Regions from separate parts of the Cupriavidus sp. F041 genome, predicted to be linked through region 2. Evidence: predicted binding sites of a transcription regulator. Region 2 holds the regulator's gene; the other holds the start of a gene.
The links. Region 2 encodes FliA, which starts transcription of late flagellar genes. Its sites were predicted from a motif close to CTAAAGTTTNNNNNNNNNNNGCCGNTA; they were not measured.
Positions count from the first base shown of each region.

Region 1: the regulator FliA is predicted to act here: its motif matches at 11,790-11,816, upstream of ACZY0R_RS14850 (YjfB family protein).

Region 1 covers NZ_JBVASY010000001.1:3,220,932-3,235,265, forward strand. Annotated here, with positions in the region: gene ACZY0R_RS14765 (methyltransferase) at 1-33, opposite strand, end outside; gene ACZY0R_RS14770 (hypothetical protein) at 336-566, opposite strand; gene ACZY0R_RS14775 (hypothetical protein) at 756-1,394, opposite strand; gene ACZY0R_RS14780 (hypothetical protein) at 1,584-1,742, opposite strand; gene ACZY0R_RS14785 (response regulator transcription factor) at 1,878-2,279, opposite strand; gene ACZY0R_RS14790 (MFS transporter) at 2,528-3,949, shown strand; gene ACZY0R_RS14795 (PaaI family thioesterase) at 4,036-4,458, opposite strand; gene ACZY0R_RS14800 (hypothetical protein) at 4,627-5,100, shown strand; gene ACZY0R_RS14805 (DUF3325 domain-containing protein) at 5,108-5,467, opposite strand; gene ACZY0R_RS14810 (PepSY-associated TM helix domain-containing protein) at 5,464-7,110, opposite strand; gene ACZY0R_RS14815 (iron transporter) at 7,107-7,397, opposite strand; gene ACZY0R_RS14820 (DUF4198 domain-containing protein) at 7,411-8,133, opposite strand; gene ACZY0R_RS14825 (hypothetical protein) at 8,436-9,125, opposite strand; gene ACZY0R_RS14830 (H-NS family nucleoid-associated regulatory protein) at 9,097-9,273, shown strand; gene serA (phosphoglycerate dehydrogenase) at 9,303-10,514, opposite strand; gene ACZY0R_RS14840 (hypothetical protein) at 10,748-11,035, opposite strand; gene ACZY0R_RS14845 (S1C family serine protease) at 11,051-11,560, opposite strand; gene ACZY0R_RS14850 (YjfB family protein) at 11,908-12,093, shown strand; gene ACZY0R_RS14855 (hypothetical protein) at 12,060-12,557, opposite strand; gene ACZY0R_RS14860 (hypothetical protein) at 12,580-12,771, opposite strand; gene ACZY0R_RS14865 (plasmid mobilization protein) at 12,771-13,847, opposite strand; partial or broken gene ACZY0R_RS14870 (hypothetical protein) at 14,068-14,334, opposite strand, start outside.
Region 2 covers NZ_JBVASY010000001.1:2,016,920-2,031,253, reverse strand. Annotated here, with positions in the region: gene flgE (flagellar hook protein FlgE) at 1-450, opposite strand, end outside; gene ACZY0R_RS09185 (flagellar hook assembly protein FlgD) at 485-1,156, opposite strand; gene flgC (flagellar basal body rod protein FlgC) at 1,170-1,577, opposite strand; gene flgB (flagellar basal body rod protein FlgB) at 1,585-1,998, opposite strand; gene flgA (flagellar basal body P-ring formation chaperone FlgA) at 2,219-2,938, shown strand; gene flgM (flagellar biosynthesis anti-sigma factor FlgM) at 3,098-3,400, shown strand; gene ACZY0R_RS09160 (flagella synthesis protein FlgN) at 3,454-3,912, shown strand; gene ACZY0R_RS09155 (flagellar protein FlhE) at 4,568-4,996, opposite strand; gene ACZY0R_RS09150 (RNA polymerase sigma factor FliA) at 4,993-5,709, opposite strand; gene ACZY0R_RS09145 (MinD/ParA family ATP-binding protein) at 5,749-6,567, opposite strand; gene flhF (flagellar biosynthesis GTPase FlhF) at 6,571-9,018, opposite strand; gene flhA (flagellar biosynthesis protein FlhA) at 9,032-11,119, opposite strand; gene flhB (flagellar biosynthesis protein FlhB) at 11,116-12,258, opposite strand; gene cheZ (protein phosphatase CheZ) at 12,516-13,151, opposite strand; gene cheY (chemotaxis response regulator CheY) at 13,162-13,557, opposite strand; gene ACZY0R_RS09115 (protein-glutamate methylesterase/protein-glutamine glutaminase) at 13,646-14,334, opposite strand, start outside.

The DNA of each region.
Region 1 (14,334 bases), 1.2 Mb from region 2:
TGCGTCGCGGGCGGCATCTTTTCCGTTCTGCATAAGTCACCTCATCACCGCCACCGGCTGACATCCGGGCGCCTGGGCGTGGGGTAGGATGCTGGTAACTCTAGATGCCGGAAGAGGCGAAATCCAGCGATTCCGGCAGCCGGCGGCGATGGCGGCGATCAAGCAGATGTGCAGGCCCCGGGACCAGCGCTTGCCGGCGCGTGTCGCGCTGGGGCAGGTAGGCGCGGCGCAATGCAGGAAGTCTGATTACCGCGCGCCAGGCCTGCGCAAACCGACAAGCCCGCCGCTCGGCGGGCCGTCATCCGATGGCGTCCGCCACCGCACGAAGCGCAACGTCAGCGCGAAGCCCTGGCGCGTGACGGCCGGCTGCGGATGGCTTCTTCAAGCGTATCGGCCAGCGCGCGCGTCCGGCGTTCCGCCAGTTGTTGCGCGGTGGCTTCTCCCGCCTGCGCGGGCTGCGCCGACAACGCCGGCAGCGTGCCGGTGCCCACCTCGTTCGAGATATTTGCGCGTCGGGCCGCATCGATATCTGCGTTCGGATTCTGGAACATAAGCGTCAGGGTCAAAGGCGGGTATTACGGTATTGCGGTATAGGCAGATCCGCATGTAGCGGGCTGGCCGCATTGTGCACCCGCGCGACGCGCGATCGATCCCCCGTGTCGGGGTAATCGCGAAAGACTATTGATTTGACCCTAGTGTGCTAAGGGGCACTTTTTGTGCCATCGCAAGGCCACGCTATTGGCGGCTCGGTGCGCTCAGTCCGTGGAGCGCGGCAGAAAGCGCCAACCCGCAGGCTCCAGTGCGAAAGCGAATCCGGTGACGCGCTTTTCCGGTGCGCCGCCAACCGAAATCATGGCGTCGCAGCCAAGATTGCCGCTGTCGCGGCTCAGGCCGCAGTGGTTCAGTTGCTTGACCACCAGCGACTCGGCCATCGAAGTCAGTTCCGCGGCATGCTCGCCGGACGGATTCTTCTTCAGTTCCGCGCGGGCGAATTCGCGCATCGCGGCGGTGGCCTGGGCGGCATCGGGCCCGTTCACATCGGGCGTTTCACGCCGCACCAGGACCCACGGCTCGGGATTGTCGCGAAAAGCCAGTGCGCGATAGCCGTCGCGCAGGCCGGCCTGGACGCCTACGATGCAAACGATCTCGCCGGCGCTGGCCGGCAGGCAGCCCTTGACCGCATGGGCCTTGATCGAGGCGACCAGCGAGGCCACGACCGGCGAGCGGGCGCGTTCGGCGGCGGCCGGATCGGTCTGTTCCAGTTGCTTGATGCGCTCGGCTTCGAACTGCTGGATGGCGGCGGTGACCTGGGCCGGCGTGGGGGCCGCCGGGGTTGCCAGCGCGCTAGCGTATGCCAGGGAGAGCGACAGCGACGCGAATAGGGAGAGGCGCATGAACAGGGGGAGAGGGCCTTGATTGAGAAGGCCGCGAGTTTAGCACCTGGGTTACTGGCATGAGCAGCAAGGGGCGCTTGGACCCGCCTTCCGCCGCCGGTGCCGGACTTCGCGCCCTGTCCGCGCATGAAAAAACCCGCCGGGTGGCGGGCGGGGAGGCCTTCGAGAGCCTTCCGTGTTGCGAGGGCGCTAACCGGTCTTCTTCTGGTGATGGACGATGCGGTCCCACCAGTAGTGGAAGGGATGGGCGTGTTCCGGATAGAGCACGGATTTGTGGAAAAAACCGGCGCGAATAATGAAAGCGTAGAGCAGGACGATTGCCCCGAGGAAGAGCATATAGGTTGTCATGGCGGCTCCTTTGAGGTGGCCATGATTCATTGTAGGCCTGTCGGGTTTAACGAATGGCGGCGAAAGCGCCAATGGCCGACCCGGCGTGCGCCCTGCGGCCGCGGGCCGCCGGCGCGCAAGCAAGCGGTAAGAATTTCAAGCAGGCGGTGCGTCGTACACACGAAGGGTGTCGGCGTCGCCGGTCAGCGCATGCACGAGCCGCACCACTTCGTCGGGGTGGCAGGGCTTGGGGCAGTAGCGCACCGTGGCATTAGCAATCGCGGGTTCCGGCCTTGCGCTGGTCGAGATCACGACAGGCGTAGCACTGAGCGCTTGCTCGCCCAGCAGCAGATTGCACAACAGCGCGCCATCGGCGTGCGGCATGACCCAGTCGGTCACCACCATGCTGGGATGCACGCGCTGCGCGAGGGCAAAGGCGCTGAGCCCGTCGGACGCCCTTTCCACGGCATAGCCGTCTTGCTCAAGCGCGCAGGCCAGGGCGTCCGCTACGCCAGGTTCGTCGTCAACTACGAGAATGGTATGTACGCGACTCTGCACGGGATCTGCCTATGATGGAGGCGGGCTTCGAGACTGAAGCGCGCTCGGGTGATCCGGATGCACGCAAGGGCCGGGCCAGAGGGAATATGAGGGAGCCGCGCCCGCATGGCCGTGCTGGTGCGTTCTCGCCATCGTGCGCGGCTGCGCCTGTGGCGTCTCGGGCATCCATGTTGCACGCCGCAGCGGTTTCTTCGGCGACGTGCCTGCCATCCTCGCTCACGCACGGCTCCAGGGGCCGGAAACTGCCTATGCCACTCATCGAAAGCGATATCCCAGCCCGCCTCGACCGCCTGCCGTGGTCGCGCTGGCACTGGCGGGTGGCGATCGCGCTAGGGGTGGCGTGGGTGCTGGACGGGCTGGAAGTCACGCTGGTGGGCTCGCTGGGCGGCGTGCTGGAGCGCCCGGACGGGCTGGGCCTGGATGCGTCGCAGGTGGGATGGCTTGGATCTCTGTATGTGGGCGGGGCGGTCCTGGGCGCGCTGGTGTTCGGGCGGCTCGCCGATCGCCTGGGCCGCAAGACGTTGTTCCTGGTGACGCTTGCCGTGTACATGGCCGCGACCCTGGCCACCGCTTTCTCTACCGGTTTTGTCTTCTTCGCGGTGTGCCGTTTCCTGACGGGCGTTGGCATAGGCGGAGAGTACGCGGCCATCAACTCGGCGATCGACGAACTGATCCCGGCCCGCCTGCGCGGACGAGTCAATCTCGCGATCAACGGCAGCTTCTGGGTTGGCGCGGCGCTCGGTGCGGGGCTGAGCCTGATCTTGCTGGATCCGCGCCTGCTGGGCCCGGCGCTGGGCTGGCGCGCCGCGTTCCTGCTCGGCGCGGTGCTGGCGGTGGCCATCCTGATGGTGCGCCGGGATGTGCCGGAAAGCCCGCGCTGGCTGCTTTCGCACGGGCGTGGCGAGGAAGCCAGCCAAATCGTCATCGCGATCGAGGCGCAGGTGACCGCGCAGTACGGGACGCTGCCACCCGCAACCGGCACGGTCACGTTTTCCCGCTGCGGCGCGGCCACCCTGGGCGAGGTTGCGCATGTGCTGTTAAAGCGCTACCGGCTGCGCAGCGCGGTGGCCCTGGCGCTGATGATTTCGCAGGCGTTTTTCTATAACGCCATCTTCTTCACCTATGCATTGGTACTGACGCGGTTTCACGGCGTGCCTGACAACCGCGTAGGGTTGTACATCTTCCCCTTCGCGCTGGGCAACGTGCTCGGTCCGCTGCTGCTGGGGCCGCTGTTCGATCACGTGGGTCGGCGCCGCATGATCGGACTTACCTATGTGCTGTCAGGCGTGGGCCTGGGGTTGACCGGATGGGCCTTCGTGCAGGGCTGGCTCGATGCGCGCAGCCAGGCGCTGTGCTGGTCGGCCGTTTTCTTCCTGGCGTCCGCCGCGGCCAGTTCTGCCTACCTGACGGTTAGCGAGGTCTTTCCGCTAGAGACGCGCGCGCTGGCCATTTCCATCTTTTACGCAGCGGGGACGGGCAGCGGGGGTTTTATCGGGCCTCTGCTGTTCGGCGCACTGATCGAAACCGGCAGTCGCGCGGCGGTGGCCGGCGGCTATGGCATTGGCGCGGCGCTGGTGATTGGCGCGGGCCTGTTCGCCTTGCGCTATGCCGTCAGCGCGGAAAAACGGCCACTGGAGGAGATCGCTCCACCGCTGTCGGCGCGCAAATAGTGAATGCCGCCAGCGCGAACGCCGCATCCGCGGGCGCGGTGGTCGCGCTCGCCTTGCTGTCCCTTTCGCGGGAGCGTTTCAGTTGTCTAGGAAGCCGAGACCGGATCCTTCCGGCGGAATGCTGCCTGCGCGGTGGCGATCAGCCGGCCCTGGCTATCCGTGATCTCGGCGTTGGAGAAGAACACCCGCCGCCCGCCGCCCACGCGCCGGCCCACCACTTGCAGCGGTTCCACGTGCGCGGAGGAGACATAGTTGACGTTCAGCGAGATGGTCGTGGCGGCGCGGCGCACGCCGTTCTCCGGGAACAAGCCGGCGTAGCCCCCCGCCGCGTCCAGCAGCGTGGCCAGGATGCCGCCTTGTACCACGCCCGTATTGTTGACGTGCGCGGCCTGCGGCACCAGCGACATCCGTACCAGGTCCGGCTGCCACTCTTCGATGACGACATCCAGGGATTCGAGAAAGGGATTTTCCAGCGCGTAGGGCTGGCTTGCGGGGGTGTTGTCAGGCATGGCTACCGGGCCGGTGGTGATGAGTTGGAATGGCCGTAATGATAGCCCCGCATTCGTGGCTGGCATCCTTCACGGGTTCTTCGTATCATCGAAACGCTAGGTTCGCTGCTCCGGAGTGAAGGGGAAGTAGAAACGGCGTTGCATACCCTCACCCCTAAGGAGACCGCGATGCGCAGGCATCCACAGTCCCTGGCCACCGTGCTGAGCGTGGCGCTTGCCGTTGCCGGGACGCTTGGCCCGGCCGCCGTGGCGCTGGCTGCGCCCACCACCGATGCCAGGATCGTCGTCGAGGCCACCAATGGCCAGCTCAAGGCGCTCAAGGGCAAGGTCTTCGACAAGGCCTGCAATGAATCCGTGGACTACGACGCGACCGTGATCGACCTGAACGGCGACGGCCAGCCGGAGGTGTTCACCAACCTCTACGGCACTTGCGTGGGCGGCATGGCCGGGGTCTTCATGCAGTTGTACATCAAGGATGCCAGCGGACAGTGGAAGCCGCAGTTCGGCTTTCCGGGGCAGCCGGAGGCGTTGAAGTCGAAGAACCTCGGCTTTCCCGACATCGCGGTGGGCGGTCCGGGCACCTGCTTTCCGGTCTGGCGCTGGAACGGCAAGGAGTATGCGCCGTACAAGAAATGCCGGTAGCCATGGCTCAGGGCGCCACGCTCATGACCAATAGCCCGCATCCGCCCAGCGCCCCCGTCCACAGGGACGCGCGTACGGCGATCGCAGGCGCGTAGGAAAGCAGCAACACCAGCAGCAGCGCGCCGAGCGTCAGCGTGCCGAGCCAGGAGACGGTGCCCATCGGCCAGCCTTCGTGCCGCACGCAAGCCGCCAGGGCGAGGGCCAGCGCGGCCCAGCCCAGCCCATGCAGCCGCAGCCGCTCCGATGCGCAAGGGGAACTGCCGCGGCCATGGCGATCGGCATAGTGGCGGTCAAGCGTCTGGCTGAGCGCCGTGAAGCCGCTATAGGTCAAGGCTAGCGCGGTGAAAAAGCCATGGCTGGCGTTCATGCCGCCCCCTTCGCGTCGCCGCCCTGCAGACCCGCGTCGCCGGCTCGCGCCGCGTGCCGCGCGGGCGTGCGTGCCTTCGAGCGGCGGCCCAGCATATACGCTGCTGCGCCCAGCGCGATGCCCAGTGCCAGTACCGTCATGTCGAAGCCCGCCACGGCCGCGGGCCCCTGGCCTTGCAGCAGCGTCACGCCGAGGTGGGTATCGGTGGTGACGGCGTTGAGCACCGGTATGGCGGCGAGCATCAGCGCGCCGCCCCACAGTTGCGCACGCCACATTCCGCGCGTTGGCCGTAACTGTGCCAGCACGGCGGCTGTGGCCCAGGCGATGAAGAAGGCATGGATCTCAGCGTCGGGGCGCTGCGCCATCGACACCGGCAGCAGCCGGTTGGCCCAGAAATAGGCGGCGAACGCGATCGGAAGGCCGGCAATGGCACCGATGTTAAGTGCATCCACCAGCCGCAGGCCGAAGCTTGGGCGCGCGCCCGTGGCCAGCGCCCTGGCCTGGCCCTGGCGCGTCTTCACGCCCCATAGCAGCGCGCCCGTGGCGACCATGGCGCAACCTGCCAGGCCGCTCAGGAAGAACAGCGCGCGTAGCAGGGGGCCGGCGAAGTGCGCCTCGTGCAGGCCCACCATCACGCCGCGGGTCTGGCTGGCGGCCGCGGGCGTATCGCCCACGGTTGCGACAAGGGCGCCCGTGACGCCATCGAAGCGCATCGACGGTTCGTCGGAGGACAGTGATTTACCCGCGCCGCGCGACACCCTGATGGTGGCGTTGGTGTCGCCGGGCACCGTGATATCGATCCTGCCGGGCTGCGCGCCATCCCAGCGGCGCGCGGCTCGCTCGACCAGCGGCGCGACCGGTGCCAGCGGGGCTGCCTGTCCGCTCGGCTTTGCCTGGGGCGCGCGTCCGAAGGCATCGTTGAAGAAGGCCTGCTGGCTGCCCTGGTATGCCGTCTGGATGCCCCACGGCATGTACATGAACATCAGCGTCACCAGGCCGGTGTAGGTGATCATCAGGTGAAAGGGCAAGGCCAGCACGGCCGTGGCATTGTGCGCGTCGAGCCAGGACCGCTGGCCCTTGCGCGGCCGGAAGGTGAAGAAATCCTGGAAGATGCGCCGGTGCGTGATGACGCCGCTGAGGATGGCGACCAGCATGAACATGGCGCAGAAGCCGACGATCCAGCGCGCCCAGATCGATTGCATGAAATACAGGTCGAAGTGCAGGCGATAAAGGAACTCGCCGCCGCGCGTGTCGCGCACCTGTTGCAGGAAGGCGCCGGTGGCGGGGTCCAGCGTGCGGCTCTCGAAGCGTCCGCGGCCGCCCCCGATGCCGGAGGCCGCGGCGCCGGGCGGACGCATCCAGCGCACCTGCACCGCGGGGTTGCGCTCGTCCGGCAGGTCGATGAGCCAGCGCGGCGAATCGGCTGCGTTGTGCTGCAGGAATGCCACCGCGCGGCTCGCGGCTTCGGCGCTGGACACTGGCGTGGCCGCCGGGCGATGCAGCTCAGGCTTCATCCACAGCGTGATCTCGTCCTTGAAATAACTTGCTGTGCCGGCGCAGAACACCAGCAGCAGGACCCAGCACACCAGCAGCCCGGACCAGCTGTGCAGCCATGCCATCGACTGACGCAAACCGGCTTTCACGATGCGCTCCGCAAGGCAGCCAGCAGCGCGCCAAACGCGATCGCGGGCACGGCCACGCCGGTCCATGCACGCAACGCGCTGCCGGCGGCGAACACCCATAGCACCGCGCACGCGTACAGCGAGAACGACAGCAGCGTGGCGGTCATCACCGCCTCGGCGGGCGGCAGCGGCAGCAGCACGGCCAGCAGGCCGGTGGCTACGGACGCCAGTACGTAACCGCCCCCGATGGCGGCCACCATGCGCGAGACAACGCTCAGGCGATAGCGGCCGGTCTGGCTCAGCCCCATGTCGGCCCCTTCCTTACTTGTTCGGCGCGGCGGCCGGTGCGGCGGGCAGCGCGGCCAGGCCATCCGTCTGCGTCAGCGACAGGGTGGTGACGTAGCTGGCGATGTCATACGGCTTGCCGTTGCGCTCGCCGGGCGTCTTGTCGACGTGGTGCACTTCCAGCACGTAGGTGCCCTGCCACGGCTGCGCCAGGCGCACGATCCCCTGGTCGTCGGTGCGCAGCTCCCGGCCCCAGCCCGACTGTACCGCCACGCCCACCTTGGCCTTCGGCAGCGGACGGCCGGCGTAGACCACCTGGTATTCGCCGGCGCGGCCGGTCGGCACGATGTCCAGCGCGAGCTTGGGGGCCAGCGCGGCAGTGCCGCCGGCGCCAAGCAAGCGGGCTGCCGGCGTCCAGGCGGTGCGGATCACCTTGTCGCCGTCCTTGCGTTCGCGCACGGGATAGCCGGCATCCTGCGCGACGATGGACTCGCCAACGCCGGCACGCGCCGATAGGACGAAGCCGTTGGCCGCCTTGTCGGCCTTGAGCGGCTGCTCGCCGCTGGCCGTCACCAGGGTGGCGCTGGGCTGCACGAAGCGGTCAAGCAATCCCGGCGAAATCTCGCGCAGGTTCTCGTTGAACTCGCCGAAATACAGCTGGGCCGTCGCCGGCGTCTGTTCCAGCCAGACCTGATGGGCCTGGGCGGTGCCGGCAAGCGCGGCGCCGCAAAGGAGGGCGGAGGTAATGAGGCGATGCATTGATGCGTCCTTTCAAGGTGAGACGGTGCGTGGCGGCGCCGAGTTGCGCATGGTGCCCGGCCGGATACCCGGAAAGCGCCTTGCGAAAGACGCATATGATAATCGTTCTCATTTGAAATGTGTGGGTTTTGCAATATGACGACGGATTGCCCGGGTTGGATGCAGTACCGGGCGGAGGCGCTCCGGAGGCCGGTTTGCAGCGCCTGGGAGGGCGGCCGGAGTGGGGCTTTTGGCCTGTTGGAAGTATGCTGATCTGGAGGGTTGCGGGGCCGGAGTCCGCGCTCGGCTATCATGTGCGAACTTCAGGATGACCGGTGTGCGGCCAGCATCGCATCCTCGACCATTTTCCCGCCCCTATTACCCGCATATATTGTGTCTTCCGCCATGCCTTCTTCAGTTCCCGCCGACGTCAGGAAAGTCGCTGCCATTGTCTGGATTCGCGTCCAGATAGAGCGGCTCGGCATCTCCATGGACGAACTTGAGGCGGCAGGTTGTTTCGACAGGGTGGTGGCCCCGGCCCCGGTCGCCGCGCCCGTGCTGGCCACGGTGGTGGCGGAACCGGTGTTGCCGCCGGCGCTCTTGCCTGCCGGCCCCGTGACGGCGCCGCCGGCGGTAGCGCCGAAGCCATCGCGCAGAGTGGCAGCCCACAAACGCGGGCCGGCCCGGGATACCGCGCCAGTACAAACGCAGGCGGCAGCCGCGCCGGCGGCTATCGCAGACGCAACGCCCGTGCCCGCGCCCGATTCAACTTCGGTGGCGATGCCGGCGGCAGATTCGGTGACGTCGCCTGTATCCGCTTCGGAGCCGGCGCCTGCCCCGGCAGCGGTGCAGTTGCCGTTGCCGCTGCCGTTGCCGGCGCGGGTGACGATGTCCGTGCCCGCGTCGAAAGCGGGGGCAATCGTGAAACGGGCGCCAGTTGCGGGGCCGGCTCCGGCATCGGCTCCGACAGCATCGGCACGCGCAGTGCCGGCACCGGCACCGGCACCGGCCATTGCAGCTTCACAGACGCCTGCGGCCGCTCCCGCACGCCGCTATCGCAATGCCGAGGGACAGGTCTGGGATGGCGAAGGCCCCATGCCGGCCTGGCTGCTGCGCGCGGTGAACGCGGGCCAGTCGGTGGAGCACTTCCGGGTGAGCTGACGGCAGCGGCGGGTTGCCGCTGCCGTTGTTCAGGCCTGTGGGTTGAGCAGGGTGCGGCAGCGGATAAAAGCCGGTTCCGCGTCCAGCGCGGCAATCAGTTCCGGCGACGGGGCCTTGTCCAGATCGGTCACCACATAGCCCATCTGCCCACTGGTTTGCAGATGCTGCGCCACGATGTTGACCCCGTCGCGCGCCAGCAGCGTGTTGAGCGCGGCGAGCGCGCCCGGCGCATTGCCGTGCACGTTGAGCAGCCGTGCCGGCGACGTCAGCGGGCCGGGGCTGACCTCGGGGAAATTCACCGCGCCGATGGTGTCGCCGGTCCGCAGGAAGGCGATCAGCTTGGTGGCGACTTCGGTGCCGATATTTTCCTGCGCCTCTTCGGTGCTGCCGCCGATATGCGGCGTCAGGATCGCGTTGGGCACGCCTTGCAGCGGGCTGGTGAAGCGGTCCGCGTTGGTCTTGGGCTCCTCGGGGAACACGTCGATCGCGAGGCCGGCGATGTGGTTCGCGTCGCACGCCGCGCGCAGCGCGTCGATGTCCACCACCGTGCCGCGCGAGGCATTGATCAGGATAGCGCCACGCCGGAACTGGCCGAGCACCTCCGCATCGATCATCTTTCTGGTCTGCGCGGTGGCCGGCACATGCAGCGTCACGATGTCGGCATGCGACACCGCATCCGCCAGCGAGCGCGCCGCGCGCGCCGAACCGAGCGACAGCCTGGCCTGCACATCGTAGTACACCACGCGCATGCCCATGGCTTCGGCCAGCACGCCAACCTGCGAGCCGATATTGCCGTAGCCGATGATGGCGATGGTCTTGCCGCGTGCCTCGAACGATCCGGTGGCGCCCTTTGCCCACTTGCCGGCATGCGCCAGGGTGTTCTTCTCCGGAACGCGGCGCAGCAGCAGGATTGCTTCGGCGATCACCAGTTCGGCCACCGAGCGCGTATTCGAGAACGGTGCATTGAACACCGGCATGCCGGCGCGGGCCGCGGCGTCCAGGTCTACCTGCGAGGTGCCGATGCAGAAGCAGCCGATCGCGATGAGGTGCCTGGCGGCCTCGATTTCAGCGGCGCCCAGGTGCGTGGCCGAGCGGATGCCCAGGATCTGGTGGCCTTCGGGTGCGCGATGGAGTTCGTCGCCGGCGAGCGCGCCGGTGCGGCGTTCCACGGTGACTTGTGCTTCCTTGAAGCGCTCGACGGCGGTGTCATGGATGTTTTCAAGCAGTAGTGCGGAGGTCATGGCGATTGGGTGATGACGGCGATGGCGCGGCGTGGGTGCAGCGAGGGTGCGGTGATGCGCAAGCCCGTGCCGCGGCGGCTCCGGGTGGAAAACCTGCGCAAGTGGCGACGCGCAGGCATGCGCAATGCGAAACGTACGCCGACATGGTAACGCAGGCAGCGCAAGCCAGCCGAACACCCACATTGCCGCCAATGGCAAATCCGGCGGCAGCCGGCGTGGCGCTCGCCCGCTTGCTACTTCGTGTATGAGAAGTAAAAGGGGCTTGAAACGGAGCGCATGACGAAGCGCCCGCTGGCCTCGGTCACGCCATAGCACGCCTGCATTGCGCTGAACATCGGGTTGGCCAGGTCCAGGCAGACCTGGTTCGCCTGCGTGTCGACGCGATAACGGCCCGGCGACGAGCTTCGGCTGACGGCATTGGTGACATCGAGGCTGCCGCTTCCCCGGACTTGCATCCGGAGCGTCACGCCGGAGGGCGCGATGACGTCGACCCGGCCAAGGTGCGTAAAGTGGCTCGCCAACTCGGCTCCGGTCAGTTACCTGCCCTGCGGGCCGGCGGCGGGGCGTGGCGGGGACGCCGCCTTGGTCGCGGGGACAGCCATCGCAACCATCTCATTCCGGTAGGACTGCTGCGCCTGTGCGGAACGCGCCGGCACCTCGGCGATCCACTGCGCGGGAATGGCGAAGTTGAGATTTTGCGCGTCGGTCCGCATCAGGTAGGTGATGCCGACGAGTTGGCCGTCCGCATTGAACAGCCCGCCGTCGCTGGAGCCGGGCGAGATCGGCGCGGTGGTCTGGAGGCGGACGATGCGGTCTCGTTCATCCTTGTTCAGGGAGGAGAGCAGGCCATCGCTGAGCGTCAGTTCATAGCCGCGCGGCGCGCCGATGGCATAGACCTTCTGCCCGACCTTGAGCGCGGACAACGGCGCGATCCTCACGGCCGGGGCGGTCAGGCCCTTGGCACGCAGGATACAGAGATCCCGCTCGGCATCGGCATGCAACAGGCTGGCGGCATGCGTGATCTTCTCGCGTCCAGCGCCAGGCAATCCAGGGAGATGCCAAGCGCGCCAAAAGCCAAACACGAAATAGCGATGTTTCCCGCAATGCTTGCCGCCCGACCCATGATGTTTATTCTGCTAGCTGGTTTCGCCGGATTCAGCCGCTGCGCGGGCTCGCCGGTTGTTCCCGTCCACGGCGGACGGGCCGCTCATCATAAACGCTCCGGATGACAAGCGGGCCGGCTGCCGCCGTGCCGGCCGCCAGCCGGCCGCCGCGCTAAAGGTTTCAGGCTGGAGGCCGACAACACAAGATGCAGGAAGGTCTGCCTTCCTGCTGGTTTCAACGCCATTTTCAGCTTCAACCAAACCTTAACCACAATCAGGAAGACCCGTTCATGGACACTTCTATCATTAGCTCTGCGAGCAGCGTGGGTACCGATCCGGTGGCCTTGCTGATGCTGCGCAAGTCGCTCGACATGCAAGGGCAGAGCGCGGCAGCCCTGCTGCAATCGGTGCCGCAAGTCGGCGTCCCCGCCAGCAATCCTCCTCACCTTGGCCAGAATATCGACATCAAGGTGTGATATGAGGTGTCCGCGCCCCGGTCGGCACTGATCAGGCGCGGTCCGTCGCGCCGATCGCGCCGCGATCGGCGGCTTGGCTCTGGCCGGCAGAAGGGTCCGCCGTTGCCGCTTTCGGCTGCCGGCGCCAGCGCGAACACCAGGCGTACCGTAGTGCCATCCGGCGACGAGCGCACATCAAGCATCGCCCCGATGGTCTCGGCACGCCGGCGCATATTGCTCAGTCCCTTCCCGAGGGTGGCCGCCTGCGGCGCAAAGCCGCGGCCGTTGTCGTGGATCTCGATGACCAGCGCGTGCTGGCGGGCATCGTAGCGGTCGACCAGCAGCCAACCCATCGTCAGGCTGAATATCAGCGACACGTAGCGGGTGAGCGAGGAGTCCCAGTAGTAGTCGCCGATCCACCAGACATGGAGCAGGTCCAGTATCGAGACAAGCAGGGTCAGGCCAAGGGCGGTGGCAATCGCCACGCGTTCGCGCTCCGGATATTTCCTAGCCCTTGATCTTCTTCACGTCATTGGCGCGCAGTAGAAGGTCAAGCGTCGCTTCGAGCCTGATGACGCGCTCTGTCAGGCCCTCGATCCTTGCCTGCTGCTCCTTCACCGTGCCGGCCAGCGAGACAACCTTGTCGTTCATCTTGATGACGGTCGTGAGCGCGTCCCACACTTTGTCCGTCACGCCCATTACGCCTTCCCTTCCGACATCGCGGCGATACGCTTGTTGGACTCAGCGACGAATGACAATGCATCGTCCAGCGCTTCATTCGCCTCCTTGGTGGAAATGTTGACGCGCTCAAGCAGGGCGTTGATGTCTTCCTCATCGTTCGCGGGCGTAAAGCCTTGCGCGGCTTGCCGCATCAGCTCACTCACGTTGAGGCCGAGCCGCTTGGCGGTATTTGCGATTGCGCGCTTCTGGCTCGCCGTAACCTGTACGACAATCCGTTCAGTTGCAGTGGCCATTCCGGACTCCAATGTACATGCACATGGTATGTACATGGTAGGAGCCGGGTCTAGGCGTGTCAAGCGTGATTTGTGATGAAAAAAGCGCTTATAGCGATGGCCCATCGCGCGCAGCCACATGCGGGACGGGCCAGGTTTCATCCCGCCACGGGCTCCGCTTTCTGGCCTTCCGCCGCAGGCGTGGCCACGGCTCGCAAAGCCGCCGCTCTGGCAACCAGCCCGGGCCAGCACCGGAAGTGTCCCGTCTGGGCCGCCTCGGCATGGCCGCCCATCACCTCCAGGCGCAACAGCACGATGGGAACCGGCGCCATCGCGCGTTCCAGCGCAACCAGGAGTTGCGCGGCCCCCTGCTGCGGCGAGGCGGTCATCATGGAGGAGTACTCCGTTCTTCACGACGATGCGCTCGCCGGCCTTGAGCCCGGCGAGGATCTCGACTTGTCCGTCGGCATGCGCGCCCGTGGTGACCAGGCGCGGCTCAAAGCGGAAGGGCGCTTTTTCCACCAGCACGCGGGTGTAGAGCCCGCTTTGCAGCAGCGCCGGGTGCTTTTCGCCCGCGAAGATCACCTTGGCGAACAGGCCGGGGCGATAGCGTCCGTCCTTATTGTCGACCGCCACGCGGACCTTGACGGTGCGGGTGTCGGGGTCGAGGATCTCGCCGATGTAGCGGACCTGGCCGGTCACGGGCTTGCCGGGGTAGGCATTGAGCAGGATTTCGGCGGGCTGGCCGACGAAGATCGAAGCGATGTCTTTCTCGGACACGCTGGCCGCGAGATAGACGGTGGACAGGTCGGCCCCGGTCATGACCGGGGCGCCGGTGTCGTTCCAGAAGCCGCCCTGCGCGCCCTCGAGTTCGATGACGTGGCCGGCCAGCGGCGCCGAGTTGCGCGAGATGGGCCGCCGTGGTCTCGGCGTCGCTGCTTGCCTGCGAGTAGGCAAGCTGGGCTTGCTCGTAATCTTTGCGCGCCACGATCTCCGCCTCGAACAGCGTGCGCTGGCGATCCAGGTTCAGCTTTGCTTCGAGCAACGCTGCGCGCGCCTTGCGTGCCTCGTCCTCGGCCGCGCTCAGTTCGGCGGAATCCAGCGTAAAGAGAGGGTCGCCCTTGCGTACGACGTCGCCCAGCGCGGCGTGCAGGCGGACGATGCGCCCGGCCAGCGGCGGTACGATCTTGACCAGCTTGGCGGCGTCGGCCTCGATCGAGCCGGGCACCTCGATGGGACGCTCCAGCACCTGCTCGACAATGGTCTGCACCTGCAGCTGGGTGCGCAGCGGCGATGCCTCGGGCACCGT
Region 2 (14,334 bases):
CAGCGTGGTCGTCGCCTTGGCCGCCATCGTGGTGTTCGGCACGACCAGGGGTTGCGGCTGCACCGCACCGCCGCCGGTCACGCCTGCCGGATAGCCGCTCAGCTGAAGGCCCTGCGCATTGGTGATGCGGCCGTCTTGCTGGCGCTGGAACTGGCCATTGCGCGAGTAAAAGACTGAGCCCGAAGAGTCGGTCAGGCGGAAAAAGCCATTGCCGTTGGTAATCGCCACATCGAGCGCGCTGCCGCTCGATTCGATATTGCCCTGGTTGAATGACTGCACCACCGAGTTCACCGTGGTACCCAGGCCAATCTTGGTACCGGCATACACGTCGGCGAACTGGGCCGTCGATTGCTTGTAGCCGACGGTGTTGGCGTTGGCGATGTTATTGCCGATGACGTCCAGATTCGATGCGGCGGCGTTGATGCCGCTTACCCCTTGACCGAAACCCATGATATTCCCCTAGTTAGCTGATTTCGCTGATGTCTTAAAGAATGCGGCGAACGTCGTCGACCGACGCGGTGCGGTCATTGCCGATATCGACGAGCACGCCGGTAGAGTCACCGCTGATGCTGTTGACCTTGCCGTACACCAGCGCCACCGGCGTGACATCCTTGCCGTTGGCGGTGGCAGTCACCTTGAAGCTGTAGTCGCCGTCCGCTACCGCGACGCCCGCGTCGTTCTTGCCGTCCCAGGCGATGTCGTGCACGCCGGCGACCTGGCCCTTCATGTCGATGGTGCGCACGGTGTTGCCGTCCTTGTCGAGCACCTGCACGGTGACCGCATCCGCGGTCGCGGGCAGGTCGACACCGATCTTGCCCGGCACGCCGCCGGCCACCGACGTGGCGCTGCCCGGCACCATTACCGTCTTGCCGATCAGTGCCGCGGAGTCCATGGCGCGGCTGGCGCTGACCTGGCCCAGCAGCGTATTCAGCGTGGCGTTCATGGTCTGCATGCCGCTCACCGTGCTGATCTGCGCCAGCTGCGTGGTCAGCTGCGAGTTGTCCATCGGGTTGAGCGGGTCCTGGTTGTTCATCTGGGTGACCAGCATCTTCAGGAAGTTGTTCTGCAGGTCGGCCGCGCTCGCGCTGCCGCTTTGCAGCGTATTGGCAATCCCGGCGGCGCTGGTGTTGTTGCTTGTGGCGGAGGTCGTAGTCATTGCGTATCCCGGTTTACTGACCGATGGTCAGTGTCTTGAGCATCATGTTCTTGGCGGTGTTGAGGACTTCCACGTTGGCCTGGTAGGAACGCGAGGCCGAGATCATGTTGACCATCTCCTCCACCGGGTTGACATTTGGCATCGTCACGTAGCCGTCAGCGTTCGCCAGCGGATGCGTGGGGTTGTGGACCATGCGCGGCGGCGACGGATCCTCAAGCACGCCTTCCACCTGCACGCCGCCGATGTCGCTCTGGCCTGGTGTCGCGGCCAGGCCGAACACCACTTGCTTGGCGCGGTAAGGCTGGCCATTGGGGCCGACGGCACTGTCGGCATTGGCGAGGTTGGAGGCGGTCACGTTCAGGCGCTGCGACTGCGCAGCCATGGCCGAACCGGTGACTTCGAAGATGTTCATGGCTGGCATGGTGCGCTCACTGCTGGATGGCTGACAGCATGGTTTTGATCTTGGCGCTCATCACGGTGAGCCCGGATTCGAAATGCACCGCGTTGTCGGCAAAGGCGACGCGTTCGGTATCCATTTCGACCGTATTGCCATCGATACTCGACTGCATCGGGATGCGGTACTCGAGGTTCCTCTCGTCGATCCCCGACGCCGACGCCTGGCCCGGCAAATGCCGCACTGACGTGGTGGACAGCGAAACGCCTTCGGCGCGCTTGCCCCGCTCGACGCTCTGCGCCAGCGTGCTGGAGAAATCAAAGTCGCGCGCCTTGTAGCCGGGTGTATCGGCGTGCGCGATATTGGAGGCAATCACTGATTGCCTCTGGGTCCGCAAGCTCAGCGCTTCTTGCTGGAAGCGCAATGCCGCATCGAGTCTGTCAATCATGTCTGTGTCTCGCTGAAGGGGAGAGCGATGAAGGTCGACCTTTTCAGGTGTGTCATCTTAGGGGCGGCCCCGCCATGCCAATCGCACGAATAGGGCAAAGAAACCTGCGTATTTCGACCCGAGCAAGATTGCAGGGCTGCCTACAATGGGACCCGTTGTCACGCACGTGGCGCCCGCTCCCGCGGCGCGCCCTGCGTCGTTTTCTTGCCGGGATACACACATGAACACTCGTTTCCGGGCCGCCGCGGCGCGCGCCCTGCTCTGCGTGCTCGCCGCCGGCGGCACGCTGCCCGGCAGCGCCGGCGCGGCGCCGCCCTCGCCTTTCACCGAAGACCCGGTGCGTACCGCGGTCGAGCAGTTCCTCGAACGCCAGACCACCGGCCTGCCGGGCAAGGCCAACATCCAGGTGGTGCCGCCTTCGGGCGGGCGCGCGCCGGATTGCCCGCTTCCCGAACCCTTCCTGCCGCCAGGCGCGTCGCCCTGGGGCCGCGTCTCCGTGGGCGTGCGCTGCGCGGGCGAGCGCCCGTGGACGCGCTATGTCCAGGCGCGCGTGTCGGTGGTTGCCGACTACTATGTGGCCGCGCGCAACCTCATGCCCGGCGAACCCGTCGACGCGGCCGACATGGAAGTCCGCCAGGGCGACCTGGCCTCGCTGCCGCGCGCGGTGGTGACCGATCCGGTGCAAGTGACCGGCGCGGTGGCGGCAAACCGCATCGCCGCGGGCTCGCCGTTGCGGATGGATCTGCTGAAGAAGGCCATTGCCGTACGGCAGGGGCAGAACGTGACCGTGGTGGTGGAAGGCGAATCGTTCCAGCTCAGCAGCGAAGGCAAGGTGATGGCCGACGCGCCGGTGGGCAACAACGTGCAGGTGCGGTTAAAGAACGGTCAGGTAGTCAATGCGCTGGTGCGCAGCGGCGACACGGTGGTGCTGCAACAATAGGGGGACGCGGCCAGCATGGCCCATGGGGTTACGCAACCGTCTCATGAGACAATGGCGCGCAGGGCCAGGGCCAGGAAAGCGGGGCTTCCCGGCGCCATTTCACCCTAAAGTTTTGCCTGAGCCATCCGATAAGCCAAAGGTACCCAGCAAGGAATTCCCGTGAAGATCAAGCAGACCACCTCGTCGAGGGCAGGCGACGCCGTCGACGGCGCCGTGCGCAGCGTGGCCGGCGCCCCCGGGCCGACCACGGCCCCGGATACGTCCAGCGTGCGTGTCAGCCCCCTGTCGGCCCAGGTGCGCGAGATCGGCGCCCGCCTGGTAGAAGATCATGACGACGATATCGATACCGGCAAGGTCGAGGAAATCCGCCAGGCCATCGCCGAAGGCCGGATCAGGATCGACCCCAGCAAGATCGCCGACGGCCTGCTCGCGTCCCTGCGTGAGCTGAACGGCGGCGCCTGATCCCTGCTGCGCGGCCATTTGTTTAGCCAACCCATACCCACGATAGGCAAGCCATGAGCCAGTCCCTGATCCAGAACCTGCGCCGCGAAACCGAGCTGGCGCAGGAATTCGCCGCCGTGCTAGACGAGGAAAGAACCATGATCAAGGCCGGCGACTACCAGGCCCTGGCCGGGTTGCTGGAACGCAAGGTCGAACTGGCCAGCTTACTGAGTGCCTTGACGCGCACCCGCGAGGCACAGATGGGGGCTTTGGGCATTCGCACCGGCGCAGGCGGACAATTGTTCGGGCGGCACATCGATGCGGGCGTTGAAGCCGCATGGCGGACGCTGGTGTTTGCCGCGCGCACCGCGCGCGATGCCAATGCGCTTAATTCCGCCGTGGTGGACGCGCATCTTGAATTCACCGAAGAGGCAATCCTGGCGCTGCGTCAGCGTGGGGACAATGCGACGCTCTACGGCAAGGATGGACGGACGCAGACTGGGCCGCAAGGGGTCAGCCTGGCCAGCGGCTGATGGTTTCCGGATCTTGATTCTGGATCCAACCTGGACTGCCACTGGTTAGTCCGCAACATCAAGAAGCGGTTCTCGGGGCCACCCGGATCAAAGGCCGCTTAGTAACAGAAGGCGACGGCCCCCCCTCAGGCCGCCCCGGGCAGTGAGCTGAAACCACCTTTGACGTTGTTCACCGGCAGCTGCCAACGCCGGCGAGCGGCAACCGTGCTGCGCGAGGTGAGTCAATGCGCCAATCAACGGCGTGCCTTCGAGATCCCCGATAAACACACCCTGGCCTTGCGCACCGCGCACCGGACTGCTCCGGCGCAACATTGGACAAAAGCGCCCCGTCAAACCCAAAGGCTACAAGGCTGAAAACGAGAAGGAATTGCAGGAAGAAGGCTACACCGCCAGAACCACGATCGGTGTAGCCGTGCGGAGCGCCCGAGGGGCGGGCCGCACCGACCCGCGATGCGAAGCGAGCCGTCAAGGTGTACCAGGCCGTATGGGGCGCGCTTCTTTGCCTACTTTCTTGGCAAGACAAGAAAGTAGGTCGCCCCCCGCAGGGGGGGTGAAACCGCTTTTGACTTTAAGCCTTTGACATTAAGCTTTTGAATTTATGTTTTTATAACCAACCGCCGCCAGCAACAACAACAACAACAACAACAACAAAACATCACCTAAAACTAACCGTAACCTGATTCGACTGCCCCAACAACACCGGCATCAGCGCCCCCCGCCCAGGCACCTGAAACGCAAACACAAACCCCTTAGCCGCATCATCCCCGCTAAACGCCTCGGTAAGCCCCTCCGCCCCCGGCAGCAACACACAACGCTGCGCATTGCACAAATAAGCCTGCAGCTCATTAGGCGGAGTACTTGCGAAACTATATCGCCACCGCACGGTGGTAATAGCCCCCTCCGCCTGCGGCAAGTAACCGGTAGGCAAGATCGGCGGCGACATCGTCCGCAACCCTTTGCCATGCAGCGCAGGCCCGTTCACGGAAGCCGACCAGGAATGAAGCGGCCCGGCGGGCGTGGCCCAGGCCGCGCAGCAGGCTGCGGCCAGCACCGCAGCGCCAAGACGATGGCACCAGCCCCTCATAGCAAGCCGCGCAACTGCGAACGAAGCCGCGTAATAGCCTGGCTGCGAATCTGGCAGACCCGAGACTCCGTCACCTCCAGCACCGCCCCGATCTCGCGCAAATTGAGCTCCTGGTCGTAGCACAACGACAGCACCAGCTTTTCCCGTTCCGGCAACCGCTCGATGGCACGGATCAGCGCTTCGCGCATGCCGCTTTCCATCAGCACGGTGAGCGGGTTGCCATCGTCGCTGACGCTCAGGTGCCGGTCCAGGAAGTCCTCTTCGCCGGAGCGCTCGAAGTCCTCGTAGTGCAGCAGCTGGCAGCCATAGACTTCATTGAGCAGTGTCTGGTATTCGTCGAGCGGCAGCTCAAGCTCCTGCGCCACTTCGGAGTCGAGCGGCGCGCGGCCCAGCGTTTGCTCCAGGCCGCGCACGGTGCGTTCGATGCGCCGGGTGAACTGGCGCAGGCTGCGCGACTGCCAGTCGTTGGCGCGCACCTCGTCAAGCATGGCGCCTCGGATGCGCTGGCTGGCATAGGTCTCGAAACGCGCACCGTGGGTGTCCTCGTAGCGCTTGGCGGCGTCGAGCAGGCCGATCATGCCAGCCTGGATCAAGTCATCGAGCTGCACGCTGGCAGGCAGCTTGGCTGCCAGTTGCAGGGCGATGCGACGCACCAGCGAGGCATGCGCCGTCACGGTGTCGGTCTGTTCGAGCTTTCCCTGAATCGTGTACATGGTGGAATTCTCGTGAGTCCTGGCTGCAGGCCGCGGCGTTTAAGCCAGGGCCGGGGCTGACGGCGCCAGCGGCGCCGTCGGGGTTGAACGGGAATCGGTGGACAAGGGCCAGTTGGCAATGCCCGTGGCGATGCGGCGTAGCGCAGCGGTAGCGGGCGCGGCGGGAAAGGCCTCGACCACGCAGCGGCCTAGTGCCCCGCTGCGTTCCACCAGCGGGTCGTACGGCAGGCTGCCGGCAGGGCTCGCCTCGACGCCGAGATACTGGCTGGCGGTGCGCGCCAGGTTGCCCAGCACGGCACTCGCGGCGGCATCGCCGGCGGCCGCATTGATCACCAGGTGGAAGCGCCGGCAGGCGTACAGGTGATTGAGCCGCTTGATGCAGGCATAGGCGGCCTTGATCGAGGCCGGCTCCGCGCGCAGCACCACAACGAGGTTGTGCGCCGTGCCGGCTACCTGCGACAGGCCTCCGTCCGCGTCGCTGCGGGCGTCGGTAAGCACGGTGCGAAAGCCGTTCAGCGCCTGCAGCCCGCCACTGGCCTGCGGACTGCCGGGCAACACCGCAATGGCGCCGGCCGGGCGCTTGCCCAGCGCGGTTTCCAGCGTCACGGTGCCGCCCAGCACGGCGGCCAGGGTGCCTTCCGGCATGGCGCCGGCAAGGCGGGTCGCGCGGGCGCCGAAGCGGTCTTCATCGATGAGCAGGACGCGCTCGCCTTGCATGGCGAGTGCGTTGGCCAGCCCCAGGGCTACCGTGGTGGCGCCCGCACCGGCATCGCTCGCGACCACCGCGATGCGGCGCGTGGCGCGGGGCGCCAGCATGCGCCGCAAGCTTTCCGCCTGGTCGGAGGCGAGTGAAGTCACGTCTTATTCTCCCTGCGTCAGCGTTTGCAACATGCGGCTGCCGTTCATGCTCGCTTCGAGCAGGCCGCCGGCGTCGCCGGGATGAAAGGCCTCCTGCGGCGCTTCGTGGGTAGCGGACGGCGTGGCGCGGCCGCCTCGGCCGGGGTAGCTCTCCAGCACGTCGAGCAAGGCCAGCAAACGGCCGAGGCCTTCCACCAGCACGGCGGCGGCCGGCATCTGGCGGGCGGGCGCGCGGCCGGTCAGCCGCGCCAGGAACGCGGCGGCGCTGTCGTCGCACGCTTGCTCCAGCCGCAGCGCGGCTACCGCCATCTGCAGGGCGAGCAGACGCGCGCAGGCTTGCGCTTCGGCCAGCGAGGATTCGTTGCTGCCTGCCTGCCCGCCTTGCCCCAGGTGATCCATTGCGTGGCGCAGCGTGCGCAGTTGCGCTTCGCCGGCTTCAGCCCAGCGGGCCCAGCGGGCCAGTTGCACGCCCTCGGCCGACAACGCCGGGTCGCACAGCAGGTAGTGCACGGCTAGCGTCTGGCCGTTCTCGCGATCGACCACGCGCGACACCAGCAGGCCGGCCTCGATGCCGCTCTCGGCGGCGCCGCGCGTGCCACGTGCCTGCCCCTCAAGCACGCGCACCGGCGTTTGCGCGATCCACTGCACGGCGTCGCGGCCGCGATAGTCCATGTCTTCCACCGCGTGGAAGGTCAGCGTTTCGGCCAGCGCATCGAGCTTGACGGCCGCGCCACCGCTGACCACGCGCGTGGTCTTGCGCGCGGTGGCAAGCCAGCGCTCGCCGGCTTGCTGCCAGCGCGCCAGCGTGGCGGCGGCGGGCATGGCATCCAGCAGATTGACCACGGTACGGGCGGCGGCGATGGCGGCGCACAGGGTGGCAGCGTCGGCTTCCCATCCGCCTTGCCCGGCTTGCAGCGCCGGGCCGGTGCGGCCGGCGGGCGCGGCGGCCGCCGCCAGCGGCAGGCCGTCGCGGTCCGCCAGCCAGAGCGTGTGTTGCCACGGGCGCGGCGCGCGGCGCGCTGCCACCGGCGCGGCGACCGTGGCGCTGAGCGAAAGCACGAAACGATCGCAATGACGGCTCAGGTCGCGGCAGGCGGCTTCGCGCACCTGCTGCGCCATCAGGCGCGGCGAGGGCGCGTTCTCGGCGCGCTGCTGCCAGAGCGAGCGGACCAGCTCGAAGCTGTAGCTGCCAGCGTTCAGCTGCTGGACGCAATCGCCCACCGCGTTGGCGTTGTCGGTCAGCGAGCGCAGCATCCCGTCGGCGCCGCCGGCGCTGGCCGCGCGGGTGGCGTCGCCATCGTCCTGCGCGGGCATGGCACGGCGCGCGGCTTCCGCGTCGGCGAATACGGAGCCGCGGCGCGGCGTCTGGAACGCGCGCTCGACCAGGGACGCGCCGTTGGCGAGTTCAAGGTGCTCGGGCACGCGCTGGCCGGCGGAGGCGTAGTAGACCGGCAGGCGGTGCCGGATCACCACGTCGAGCACGGAGCCCAGGTGCGTGGCTTCATCCAGCTTGCTGACGATACAGCCGTCGATGCCGCCGTCGGGCGTGGCATCGTGGCGGTAGGCGTGCACGACTTCGTTGAGGGTGTCGCCGTGGCTGGCGCCGTTGAGCAACAGGATGCGCTGCACCGGTGCCTGCACGCCGGCCAGCATGGCGATCTGCTCTGACAGGTTGCGGTCGCGCTGGCTCATGCCGACGGTGTCGATGATCACCAGGTGCTTATCGGTCAGCGCCGCCAGCGCGAAGCGCAGGTCGGCCGCATCCTTGACCGCGTGCACAGGCACGCCCAGGATGTCGCCGTAGATGCGCAGTTGCTCGTGCGCACCGATACGGAAAGTGTCGGTGGTCAGCAGGGCCAGGCGTTCCGGGCCGTGCTTGAGCACAAAGCGCGCTGCCAGCTTGGCCGTGGTGGTGGTCTTGCCCACGCCGGTGGGGCCTACCAGCGCCAGCACGCCGCCCTGGGCGAACAGCGCATCTTCGTCGTTGAGCACCGGGACCTTGCGCGCCAGTTCCTGGCGGATCCAGGTCATGGCGGCGGGCCGGTCATGACCCAGCGGCAGGTGGCCGAGCAGTGATCGCGCAAGCTGTCCGGAGAAGCCGGCAGTCACTAACCAGGTGAACAGCGAGTCGCGCAGCGGATCGCCGCCCAGCGACGGCAGGCTGTGGGTGCCCACGCCGGAGAACTGCCGCTCCATCATGGCGCGCATGGTCTGCAGTTCGCCGCGCAGGTCGCCAAGGGCGCCGTCGACGGCCACCACAGCGGCGGGCGGCGGCGTGAATACCGGTGCGCTGCTGGCGATGGCGCCGAGATCGGTGTCGCGCATGGCGACAATCTCCACGCCGCCCTCGACGGTGCGGTTGGACAGCACCACGGCGTCCGGTCCCATTGCCTCGCGCACCTGGCGCAAGGCCTCGCGGCCATTGGCCGCCACGAATTTAGCTACGCTCATTTTGCGAAACCCCTCACGCTGCGCCACCGATCATGGCGGTGATCCTGATATTTCTGTTGTCCGGCACCTCGGCATGCGAGAGCACCTTGAGCTGCGGCATGGTCCGGCGCAGGAAGCGCGCCAGCAGCGGGCGCAGCGGATGCGGCACCAGCAGCACGGGATCCAGCCCCAGGTGTTCCTGCCTGTTCACCGCATTTTGCGTTTGCTGCAGCAGGGCATCGGCCAGGCCAGGCTCGATGCCGCCGCCGTTAGTGAGCGCTTGCGACAGCACGCGTTCCAGCCCGGCGTCGAGGCCGATGACCTGGAGGTCGGCGCCGTTGGGGAACCACTGCTGGGTAATGGCACGCCCCAGCGCCACGCGCACCAGCGACGTGAGTTCGTTGGGATCGCTGATCTTCGGCGCGTGCTCGGCCACCACGTCCAGCACGGTGCGCATGTCGCGGATCGGCACGCTCTCGTCCAGCAGGTTCTGCAGGATCTTCTGCAGCGCGGTGAGGGTGATGACCTTGGGCACCAGGTCTTCAGTCAGCTTGGGCGATTCCTTGGCGATGCGGTCTAGCAGCGACTGCACTTCCTGGCGGCCAAGCAGTTCGGCCGCGTGCATATGGATCAGGTGGTTGAGGTGAGTGGCCACTACCGTGCTGGCGTCCACCACGGTGTAGCCGTAGACCTGCGCCTGCTCCTTGAGTCCGCCCTCGATCCACACCGCCGGCAGGCCGAATGCCGGATCCTGGCCGGGCGTGCCCGGCAACGGGCCGGAGACCTGGCCGGGGTTGATCGCCATCCACTGCCCGGGCGTCGCTTCGCCGCGGCCGATCTCCACGCCCTTGAGCGTGATGCGGTAGGCGTTGGGCTTGAGTTCCAGGTTGTCGCGGATATGCACCACCGGCACCAGGAAGCCGATCTCCTGCGCCACCTTCTTGCGGATGCTCTTGATGCGGCCGAGCAGTTCGCCGTTCTGCGCGCGGTCTACCAGCGGGATCAGGCGGTAGCCCACTTCCATGCCGAGCGGGTCCACCAGGCTGACGTCGTCCCAGCTGGCTTCGGTCGACTCGGGCACCATCGCGGGAGCGCGGTCCTCGCGCTTCTTCTCCTGCGCCTGCGACGCATCACGCCGTGCCACGTAGCGGCCGAACCACACCAGTGCGCCGGCAAAGGCCAGGAAAGCGAAGTGCGGCATGCCGGGGATGATGCCCATCATGCCGATGATGGCGCCGGTCAGGTAGAGCACGCGCGGATTGGAGAACAGCTGGCCGGTCAGCTGCTGGCCCACGTCCTGCTCGTTGGAGACCCGCGACACGATCACACCGGCGGCGGTGGAAATCACCAGCGCGGGGATCTGCGCCACCAGGCCATCGCCGATGGTCAGCAGGGTGTAGTTGCGCACCGCGGTGGAGAAATCCAGGTCATGCTGCAGCATGCCCACCACCATGCCGGCGCCAACGTTGATGAACATGATCAGCAGGCCGGCGACGGCATCGCCGCGCACGAACTTGCTGGCACCGTCCATGGCGCCGTAGAAGTCCGATTCCTGCGATACCTCGGCGCGGCGCTTCTTGGCGCCGTCTTCGTTGATCAGGCCGGCGTTGAGGTCGGCGTCGATCGCCATCTGTTTGCCGGGCATGGCATCGAGCATGAAGCGCGCGCCAACTTCGGCGATACGCCCCGCACCCTTGGTGATGACCATGAAGTTGATCACCACCAGGATGGCGAACACCACGATACCCACGGCGAAGTTGCCGCCCACCAGGAAGTGGCCGAAGGCCTCGATCACCTTGCCCGCGGCGTCCGGCCCGGTGTGCCCTTCCATCAGCACGACACGGGTCGAGGCCACGTTGAGCGACAGGCGCAGCAGCGTGGTGAACAGCAGCACCGCCGGGAAGGCGGCGAAATCCAGCGCCTTCTGCGTGTACATGCCCACCAGCAGCACCATGATCGACAGGGCGATGTTGAACGTAAACAACAGGTCCAGTACGAAAGGCGGCAGCGGCAGGATCATCATGCCGAGGATCATGATGATCAGCAGCGGGCCGGCCAGGGCCTTCATCTGGCCGCCTCCCCGCCCGCCGGGCAGGTTGAACAGCGAGGTCAATGCGTTCATGCTTGGCTTTCCGGTACGGCAAACTCGTCAGGCACCGGCAACTCGGAGGGTGCCTCCGGGTGCGGGCCGTTGCTGTGGTGCCAGTGCTTCAGTTGATAGACCCAGGCCAGAACTTCGGCCACGGAGGTGTACAGGCCGGCCGGGATTTCCTGGCCCAGCTCTACGTGACGGTGCAGCGCGCGCGCCAGCGGCGGCGCGGACAGCAACGGCACGCCGTTCTCGACGGCGATCTCGCGAATGCGCGCGGCAATCGCCTCGCTGCCCTTGGCCACCACGCGCGGCGCGCTCATGCGGCCTTCCTCATAGCGCAGCGCCACGGCGAAGTGCGTGGGGTTGGTCACCACCACGTCAGCCTTGGGCACCTCGGACATCATGCGGCGCTTTGCCATGGCGCGCTGCTGCTGGCGAATGCGCGCCTTGATATGCGGGTCGCCTTCGCTTTCCTTGTGCTCCTGCTTGACCTCTTCCTTGGTCATGCGCAGCTTCTTGTAAAACGTCCAGTACTGCCAGGGCACGTCGATCGCCGCCACCAGCACCAGCGAACCCGCCACCATGGCGCAGCCGCTCAGCACCATCTCCAGCATGTGCAGCAGCGCCTCGTGGATCGGTGCGCTCATCAGCGCGACAGCCTCGGGCAGCCGCCGCCACAGCACCCAGCCGGCCACGCTGCCAACCAGCAATGCCTTGGCGATGGCCTTGGTCAGTTCCACCAGCGATTGCGAGGAGAACAGCCGGCCCAACCCCTTGAGCGGCGAGAGCCGGGAAAAATCGGGGGCAAAAGACTTGGCGGAGAACAGCCAGCCGCCCAGCAGCATGGGGCCGGCCAGCGCCGCCGCGCCAAAAAGGAGCAGCAGCGGCAGGAAGGCCAGCAGGCCTTCCCAGACCGTCATGGCAAAGTGCGACATCATGCGCGACGTATCGAAGGCAACGGCCGGCTCGAAGGCCAGGCCGGCGTGCAATACAGCGTCGAGCTTGCTGGCGAGCGTGCCGCCCAGCATCGACAGGCCCGCCACGCCGCTCATCAGCATGATCAGCGTGGCGAGTTCCCGCGAACGCACGACCTGCCCCTCCTCGCGTGCCTTTTCCAGGCGCCGCGATGAGGCAGGTTCGGTTTTCTCGAGATCGCTTTCTTCGGACATGGCCGCTCCGTTACGAAGCGGCATGCGGCCGTTCGTCAGGGACGATTATCGGAGCGGGAAGCGGCGGGCATTAGGGGGAATAGGGCGGGGATTCTGGCGCTGTTTGCAGGATGGCGCCGCCCCGGGCGCGGCGCGGGCGGATGCGGCGCGCCACCCTCCGCCATGGCGGCGGAGGCTTTACCGGCAATGCGCCGGCAAATCCGGCCAGGCCGCCGCGACGCCGCGGCAAGGGCGCCGCGGCGGCCTGGACAGGACGGTCAGAACCCCAGGCTGGCGAGGAGGTCGTCCACCTGCGACTGGTCGGAGACCACATCGGCCTTGCCTTCCGGGTTGACCTGCGGCCCGTTCATCAGCGTAGCCGGCGCCTCCACCCGACGATCGGCCGGCACGTTATCAATCAGCACCTGCAGCAATTCCTGCTCCAGGGAATGGATCATGTCCATCATCTTCTTGATGACCTGGCCGGTCAGGTCCTGGAAGTCCTGCGCCATCATGATGTCGAGCAGGTGGCTGCCGGTAGCGCGGGCCTGCTGCGGCACGTCGGTCAGGAAGGCACGGGTATCGAGCACCAGTTCACGCGCGTCACCCAGCTCCACCGGCTTGTCGAACCAGGCTTCCCAACGCTTGTCCAGCGCCTCGGCCTGCTTCTCCATGCCGGCCTGGATCGGCTGCGCCAGCTCCACCGCGGTCAGCGTGCGCTCGGCAGCCTGCTCGGTCATGGAGGCGATATAGCTGAGCCGGTCGCGCGCATCGGGGATGGCCTGGGCGGCACGCTCGATTTCCTTGTCGAGCCCCAATTCGCGCATATTGTCGCGCAGCATCCGTGTCAGGGCGCCAATGCGCTGGAACAGCTGCTCGGCAGATTCGTTGCTGAGAGTCGGAGTCGTCGACATATCGCCCACCTTATGCCCCTTCCTTCGCCAGTTTCTCGAAGATCTTGGTGATTTTCTCGTCGAGTGTCGCTGCCGTGAACGGCTTGACCACGTAGCCGTTCGCGCCGGCTTGCGCGGCTGCGATGATGTTTTCCTTCTTGGCCTCGGCCGTCACCATCAGCACCGGCAGCTTGGCCAGCGGCCCTTCGGCGCGGATCGCCTGCAGCATGCTCAGGCCATCCATGTTCGGCATGTTCCAGTCGGAAATGACGAACTGGAAGCTGCCGTCCTTGACCTTCTCCAGGCCGGCGGCGCCGTCTTCGGCTTCCTCGACGTTGGCAAAGCCCAGTTCCTTAAGCAGGTTGCGGATGATGCGACGCATGGTGGGGAAGTCATCGACCACCAGGATCTTCATGTTCTTGTCCACTCTAACGGCTCCAATACAGTTGTGGAAAGTTGCTTCAATACCTGCGCCTGCCCTTCCGGTATGCGGCCGGGCAAGCGCTTGTGCCCCGTCAAACCCGCTGCGCGCGCGTCCCGAAGGTGGCCAGGCGCGCCATCACGCGCTGGCTCATCGCGTGCAACGGTACTACCTCATGCACCCCGCCGGCGGCAATCGCCTCCTTGGGCATGCCGAACACAATGCAACTGCTTTCGTCCTGCGCCAGGTTGTAGGCGCCGGCCTCGCGCATGCGCAGCATGCCTTGCGCCCCGTCCTTGCCCATGCCGGTCAGCATCACGCCGATGGCATTCTTGCCGGCATGCTTGGCCGCGGAGTCGAACAGCACTTCCACCGACGGCCGGTGGCGGTTGACCGCCGGCTCCTGCGACAGGTGGGCCACATAGTTGGCCCCGCTGCGCGCGAGCAGCAGGTGCGAGTCTCCCGGCGCGATATAAGCGTAGCCGGGCAGCACGCGCTCGCCGTGCTCCGCCTCCTTGACCGTGATCCGGCACAGGCCGTCCAGGCGCTGCGCGAACGAGCGCGTAAAGCCGGCCGGCATGTGCTGGACGATCAGCACCGCCGGGCAATCCGGCGGCATCGGCATCAGGAATTCCTTGATGGCCTCGGTGCCGCCGGTGGATGCACCGACGATGATCAGCTTTTCCGTGGACAGCAACGGGCTGCGCAGCATCGGGGCCGCAGGCACTGCCGCCTCCGCGCTGGCCGGCGCGGCGCTGCGGATGCGCGCGCGCGAAGCCGCGC